DNA from 3 places in the Streptomyces sp. NPDC048496 genome. Region 2 is predicted to be linked to each of the others. Evidence: riboswitches for the same ligand, from Rfam matches in the RefSeq annotation. Region 2 holds a riboswitch; each other region holds the start of a gene.

What was found. A riboswitch is a leader RNA that binds a small molecule or an ion and turns the genes downstream of it on or off. The one in region 2 is predicted to bind cyclic di-AMP.
Region 1: linked by a shared signal. The riboswitch ahead of ACGFSA_RS32800 (transglycosylase SLT domain-containing protein) and the one ahead of ACGFSA_RS20285 (peptidoglycan DD-metalloendopeptidase family protein) in region 2 are both predicted to bind cyclic di-AMP.
Region 3: linked by a shared signal. The riboswitch ahead of ACGFSA_RS30335 (C40 family peptidase) and the one ahead of ACGFSA_RS20285 (peptidoglycan DD-metalloendopeptidase family protein) in region 2 are both predicted to bind cyclic di-AMP.

What each region holds. Positions count from the first base shown of each region.
Region 1 is NZ_JBICXB010000075.1:4,151-6,405, reverse strand. It holds gene ACGFSA_RS32805 (GMC oxidoreductase) at 1-49, opposite strand, end outside; gene ACGFSA_RS32800 (transglycosylase SLT domain-containing protein) at 292-1,059, opposite strand; cyclic di-AMP (ydaO/yuaA leader) riboswitch at 1,064-1,249, opposite strand; gene ACGFSA_RS32795 (DUF5996 family protein) at 1,822-2,255, shown strand, end outside.
Region 2 is NZ_JBICXB010000022.1:5,308-7,562, reverse strand. It holds gene ACGFSA_RS20290 (SGNH/GDSL hydrolase family protein) at 1-51, opposite strand, end outside; gene ACGFSA_RS20285 (peptidoglycan DD-metalloendopeptidase family protein) at 218-1,138, opposite strand; cyclic di-AMP (ydaO/yuaA leader) riboswitch at 1,142-1,299, opposite strand; partial or broken gene ACGFSA_RS20280 (GH36 C-terminal domain-containing protein) at 1,597-2,240, opposite strand.
Region 3 is NZ_JBICXB010000054.1:11,940-14,194, forward strand. It holds partial or broken gene ACGFSA_RS30330 (IS5/IS1182 family transposase) at 1-44, opposite strand, end outside; gene ACGFSA_RS30335 (C40 family peptidase) at 395-868, opposite strand; cyclic di-AMP (ydaO/yuaA leader) riboswitch at 872-1,058, opposite strand; gene ACGFSA_RS30340 (hypothetical protein) at 1,374-1,682, opposite strand; gene ACGFSA_RS30345 (ATP-dependent Clp protease proteolytic subunit) at 1,690-2,255, opposite strand, start outside.

The sequences.
Region 1 (2,255 bases), on a different contig from region 2:
GACGCGAAACACCCTTGGGGCCTGCATTGTGCATGGTAGAGTCACTCATGTGACACGCCTCACTCTCCAAAGAGTGAAACTGGTTCTACTGCCGTTCGCGCGTTAAGTCACTACATACCGATGGGTAACATGCGCCCGATCGAGGCACCCCGGATCAACGCCGTGCGTCAGGCGGGCCGTCATGCGGATCGGCTTCTGAATCGCCCCCTGTGCGCGACACCGACGGGAACGGGTGGCGAAGCCCCATCGGACCTTCGCCACCCGTCATGCCTGAATCAACGCAACCGGGCGTCAGTAGGCCCCGAACACGTTGTCGATCGAGCCGTACTTGGCGGCGGCGTAGTTGCACGCGGCCGTGATGTTGGCGACCGGGTCGTAGGGGTCCATCGACGTACCGGGCACGTGGTAGGCCCGGAACGTGGGGTCGATGACCTGCAGGAGACCCTTGGACGGTGTGCCCTTGGCGGCGTTCGAGTCCCAGTTGTTGATGGCCCGGGGGTTGCCCGCGGACTCGCGCATGATGTTGCGGTGGATGCCGTCGTAGCTGCCGGGGATGCTGTGCTGGGCCATGACGGCCAGCGACTCCTTGATCCAGCCGTCGAGGTCGTTCGTGTACGTCGCGGGCTTCGCGGTGACGGCAGCGGCGGTGCTCGCGGCCGTCGTGGACGCGACTGTCGCGGGCGCGGTGGCGCCGATGGTGAGCTTCTGGCCCGCGTGAAGTACGCCGGGGTCGGCTCCGATGACCGCTCGATTGTCCTTGTACAGCTGCTGCCAACCGCCGCTCACGGAATGGCTCAGGGCGATCTTGTAAAGGGTGTCGCCGGCTATCACGGAATAGACGGAGGGCGTAGCTGCCCGCACGGCAGTCGGGTTGGCGGGGGCGGCAGCGGGCGCCACTGCCTTGGAGACGGCTGCGGTGACAGGCTGCGCCGGCGCTGCCGAGGCAACGGTTGCCCCGATCATCGGAAGCGCGAGAGCGGCTCCGCCCGTGCTCACGGCGATGAATCCGCGAGTCAGCGAACTGGACTTACGACGACGGTGGTTAACCTGTGCGGGCATGGCGCATTCCTCTCCGTCGCCTACGAGGTGAGCTGTCGGGTTGAGGCTGGAGTTGCCTCGCCGTATGGGAATACGACTTCACCCCTAGCCGTTCCGGATACCGGATCGGCGGCTTACGTGGGTCCCCCGCTCCTGCCGTACGTGAGTGGTCGGGTTACCGGACGGCGGCAGGATTCGGCGTTCCATCCGGATTGACGGTGACCGTAGGCGAGAAACTCCGACCTGAACAAGCCCCCATTTCTCGATCACAATTCATTTGCAAGATCGAGTCGCGGAAATTTTCGCAATTCACCCCGGTCCGCGAAGCCAACTTTCTTGGCGCAGAAGGGAACCGGGCGGCACGCCGCTGCGTCCGCGGGCCCGGAAGGTGACTCTCGCCACTCTGCCCGAAAAGGGCGATTTGCCCGGCACGTAAGGCCTCGGCTCGTGCGGGCTGCGCATTCACCAGAACGGTGAGCGGCTCCCCTTTATCGCCAAAATTGCGACATTTAGGAGATTTTGGCTTCAGCGGACGGACGTCCGGCCTCCGACTCGTCGGGAAGGGCGCCCCCGGGGAGACGACCGGGATCAGCCGTGCGCCACCCGTCTGCGCCGACTGCGGCGCGCGAGTGGCCGCCCACCGGCCGGGTCGTGCAGGTTCACGCGAACGACACCACGGCGGCCGCACAAGGTGCCGTACACCTTGGGCGTGGCCATGATGGTGCGGAAGAACGCCCTGCCCGCCCGCCGGGACCGTCCGGCATCACGAGAGAAGTGATGGCGATGGAGCTGTTCCCGCCCATGCCGCTCGCCGAGTGGCGTGACACCAAAGAGACGCTCCACCGCTTCGCGCAGGTCGTCGGAAAGATCCGCCTCGCGGCCAGTGTCCGGCGCAATCACTGGTGGAACGTTCCGTTTCACCTCACTGGCCGCGGTATCACCACCCGCCCCATGGGGCAGATCGACGGCAACCCGATTTTCACGGTGGACTTCGACTTCGTCGGCCATCGACTCGTCATCACAAGACTGGACGGCGTGACGGTCTCGTTCCCGCTTTCGGGCCAGTCCGTGGCGTCCTTCCACAAGAATGTCATGGCCGCCCTGGAAGCGCTGGGCATCGAGGTGGATATCAACGTGCCCAAGCCATTCGATCTGCCCGACGCTGACCGGCCGTTCGCCGAGGACACGGAGCACGCGGGATACGATCCCGAACAGGC
Region 2 (2,255 bases):
GCCATGCCGGTTGATGACGCCACGTTGATTGTTTCTCGAATCGTCTGCCACAAGCGCATATCCTGCACCGCCGAATGTGACCTACGCGACCGTAATAAGGGGTTGACGGGTGGTGAGATAGACCACCCGGTCAGGTTTTGGCAAAGGGGGAATAAGCGAAGGGGCGGTGCGCCGCTGCGCACCGCCCCTTCACCGGGCCGACCGAATCAGCCGTGGATCAGACGTAGATCCCGTGCGAGGCCAGGTAGGCGATCGGGTCGATGTCCGACCCGTACGCCGGGCCGGTGCGGATCTCGAAGTGCAGGTGCGGGCCGGTGGCGTTGCCGGTGGCACCGGAGAGGCCGACCTGCTGGCCCGCGGTCACGGTCTGGCCCGCCGAGACGGAGAGCGAGGACATGTGGCCGTACTGCGAGTAGTGGCCGTCGGCGTGCTTGATGACGACCTGGTTGCCGTACGCGCCACCCCAGCCGGCGGTGACGACGGTGCCGGAAGTGATCGCCTTCACGCTGGTGCCGGTGGCGACCGGGAAGTCGATACCCGTGTGGCTGCCGCTGGACCAGTTGGAGCCGGAGGCACGGTAGGCGGTGGTGTGGTTGCCCGGGACCGGGTGAACGTAGCCGGAGCTGTTGCTCTGACCGGCCGAGGCGGAGGCCGTGGTGGTCTTGACGGAGTCCGAAGCCTTGGACTGCGACGCGGACTTGTCGGCCGAGGAGGTCGACGGAGCCGGGGCGGACTGCGTGGTGTCCGTCGTCGCGGCGGAGCCGGCCGGCTTGCCGCCGAGCGTCAGCTTCATGCCCGGGAAGATCAGGCTCGGGTCCTCGCCGACGACCGCGCGGTTGTCCTGGTACAGCTTCTGCCAGCCGCCCTCGACCTGCTGCTCGGCGGCGATCTTCGACAGGTAGTCACCGGCGACGACGGAGTACGTCCGGGTCTCAACCTGCTTTTTCACGACCGGCGCGGCCTCGACGGCGGCGTGCGTGGCTGCCGACTGCGCGGTGGGCGCGGCCTGCTCCGCGGCGTGGGCACCGGTGGCGCCGAGCAGCGGAAGGGCGATGACAGCCCCACCGGCTCCGACGGCGGCGACGCCGCGGGCGATCGTGCTGGACTTGGTACGGCGGTGCTTACCCGATGTGGGCATGAAGAATTTCCTCTCCGGCGCCTACGAGGTGAGCTGTCGGGTTCGGGCTGGAGATGCCCGGTCGCAGTTCGCGACTTCACCCCGAGCCGACCGGATCTCTCCGGGCGGCGGCTTACCTGGTTCCCCCGCTCCTGCCACACGTGAGTGGGTGCGAATTCCGGGCGGCGGCAGGATTAGGCGGTCCGTCCGGATTGAGGGTGACCGTAGGCGAGCGAGGACGACGGAAACAAGCCATCGATTACTCGAGGGAATCCGCGCCGGGAAATCGGCGCGGAATCCTGGTCACCCTCCGTGGATTACGGATCTTGGCTTTCCGCGCGACGTCCGGAATACCCATCCGTGGCACCACCACACACCGTCACGAATATGATCCCGCTCACGAGGAGGGCATCATCTCCCGTAGAAATAGGCCATGTTCCGCCAAAAGGCGCAATGCGGACACATTGCGCGCGTCCGCCACGCCGGAGCCTCAGCACCTTCGCGTCCAGGCCCCCCTCAGCCCGGTGTGCAGACCCTGATGCAGCAGCACGGCACCGTGGTGGACCGCCCCGGCGTCCAGGTCGGTGCACGTCGCCGCGGGGCCGAGCCCGCGTAGCCGCAGGGCCGGCGGCCGCTCCCCGTACCGCTGTGCCTCCAGCCACATCAGCACCGCGGCCTTGTTGGCATGCACGTACTGCACGGCGCTGAGTCCACCGCGCGGGGCCCGCAGCCGGTACAGCGCGCCGTGCTGCACCGCGGGACGGATCTCCTTGTAGAGATCCACCCAGCTCCACGCCTCGGCCGGCTCCTCGTCACTCCACTCGGTGCGATCCCCGCCGACCCCGAGCTCCCCGGCCATCGCGCTGACGAAGCGGAAGCGCAGGCTCTCGGCGTCCGGGACGACATGGGCCAGTTGCCAGGCGTGCCAGGCCCGGCTCGCCCCGCCTAACCCTCCGGCGCTCCACAGTCCGGCGAACACCGGTGTGGTGTACGTCTCCCCCGGTGCGAGCCGCAGCAGCCCGGAGTCGTCGCATCCGGCGCCTCCGGTGATCTGCACGAGCCCGTCGGGGAGCTGCTCCACCGCGATGCGCCACGAGCCGGACCAGCCGAGCGCGCAGCCGTAACGCCCGTGCGAGGG
Region 3 (2,255 bases), on a different contig from region 2:
ATGGTGATCATCCGCTGTCTGGCCAAGGAGCGCGGCGGACGGCTCACGGTCACGCCCACCACCGGGCGGGCAAGACCGTCTGGATCGCGCTCCCGTGGACCGTACCCGCCCAGACCTGACTGCTCGAGCGGGCGCCGCACGTCACTGCGTCGACGTCGCCCGCCCGAGGCCGCCGCGCAGCAGTGCGCACGGCGTCGCCGCCGCTCCGCTCCGCTCGCGCGCTCGCCGTGGTGCACCACCGAGATCGTCCGCCGGAACGCCGTGGGTTCCAGCCGGCGCACGGACAGCGGAGTCGGCGACATCGCGGAGACCATCTTCGGCACCACCTCCATTCCGGACCCCTGGTGCACTGAAACACGTGGTGAATGGGGGAGCCGGAGGAGAATCGGAGGGATCAGCGAACTCGTCCGTACCAGACGCTCCTCGTCCAGATCTTCTCCAGCCGCACGACGGAACCGGTCTTCGGGGAGTGCCAGATCTTCCCTCTGCCGGCGTAGATGCCCACGTGGTAGACGCTGCGCCCCGAGTGGAAGAAGACCAGATCGCCGCGTTTCCGTTTCCACGCCGAGACGTGGCGGGTCTTGTTGTACTGCTGCTGGGCCGTGCGCGGGAGCTTCTTGCCCACCTTCTTGAACGCGTACAGCGTCAGCCCGGAACAGTCGAAACGGTGGGGGCCGGTGGCCCCGTACCGGTACGGCGATCCTTTCTTCGACGCGGCGATCTTGAGTGCCTTCGTTGACCGCGTCGCGGCCTGGGCGTCGGTCACGGCGCCGGGGACGATCATGGAGCCGCCGACGGCGGCGAGCGTCAGAACCGTGGCCGTACCGGCCCGGGTGATCAGAAACGGGACATGAACCTGCGCAATCATGCGCAACCCTTCGTCAGCCGCCTGTGAAGGATGACCTGTCGGGTTCGGGCTGGCGAAGTTGCCCGGCCGCACGATGCGGCTTCACCCCGAGGGTCGACCGGATGCCCGGTCGACCCGTTGCGCTCGGGTCCTCCACTCCTGCCGATCCACTTCTGTCGACCAGTCATCCGGGCGGCGGCAGGACTCGGCGTCCGCCCGGACCGCCTCGCCGTGGTGGCGGGGGCTTGTCGTCCCACGGATCTTGACTCACCGGCTGCCGGATTTCCGAAGCAAAACAGCGATATGCAAGATTTGCCGTCAATGGTCTATTTGGGTGGGCAAGGGCTGATTTGGGCACTCGTTGGGCTGCCTCGACCGGTCCCGTACCAGCGGTGGAACGGCATACTTCGCGCACCGTCCACGCCGGCGGCGCAAGTCGAGTCGTCCCTCTCGCGGGGGATTCCTTGCGCCGGACGAGCGAGAAATTTCGATCACCATGCCGGGCGTGTCGCCGACGGAGTGATGATCAACTCATCGGGGCCGGGGGCACGGTGACCCGTTCGGCCCGCCGTTCCCCGTCCAACACGCGCAGTGCCCGTGCCAACGTGGCGGCGTGGATCTGTGCTTCACCCCGCTCGTGCATCAATGTGAGCGCGTCCCGCAGGGCGCCCGCCCGCGAGGCGAGTGCCTGGGCCGCGCGCAGCGCACCGTAGGTGTCGCTGCCGCGGGCGGGGTTGATCCGGCCCAGCTGGTCGAGCACTTCCAGGTAGCAGTCGATGAACTCGGCCTCGGCGCACGTCAGTGCGGGCAGCGGTGGGAGGTGGGGTGGCTGCATCGGCGGTTCACCTCGGGCCGTTCGGCGGGAGCGACGTCTTGCGGTTCTCCAGGACGTGGTCCACCAGCCCGTACGCCTTGGCCCCGGCGGCGTCGAGGATGAGGTCGCGCTCGAAATCGACGGCGATCCGCTCGGCGCTGCGGCCGGTGTGACGGGCCAGCATGCGGGTGAGCAGCTCGCGGACACGGACCAGTTCCCGCGCCTCGATCTCCAGATCGGACGGCTGGCCCTGCGCCGGCTCCGGGAGCTCGGGCTGCTGGACGACGACCCTGGCCCCGTGCAGGGCGTGCCGGCGGCCGGGAGCGCCCGCGGCGAGCAGGACCGCCGCGCTGGAGCCGGCCTGGCCGAGGCAGAACGTCTCCACCTCGCAGGTGAGGTACCCCATCGTGTCGTAGATGGCGGACATGGCGCCGAACGAGCCGCCGGGGGAGTTGATGTAGAGGGAGATCGGCCGGTCGGGCGCCGCGTGCTCCAGATACATGAACTGCGCGATCAGGTCGTTGGCGGCGGTGTCGTCGACCGGGGTTCCGAGGAAGACGATGCGCTCGGCGAGCAGCTTGGAGTACGGGTCGA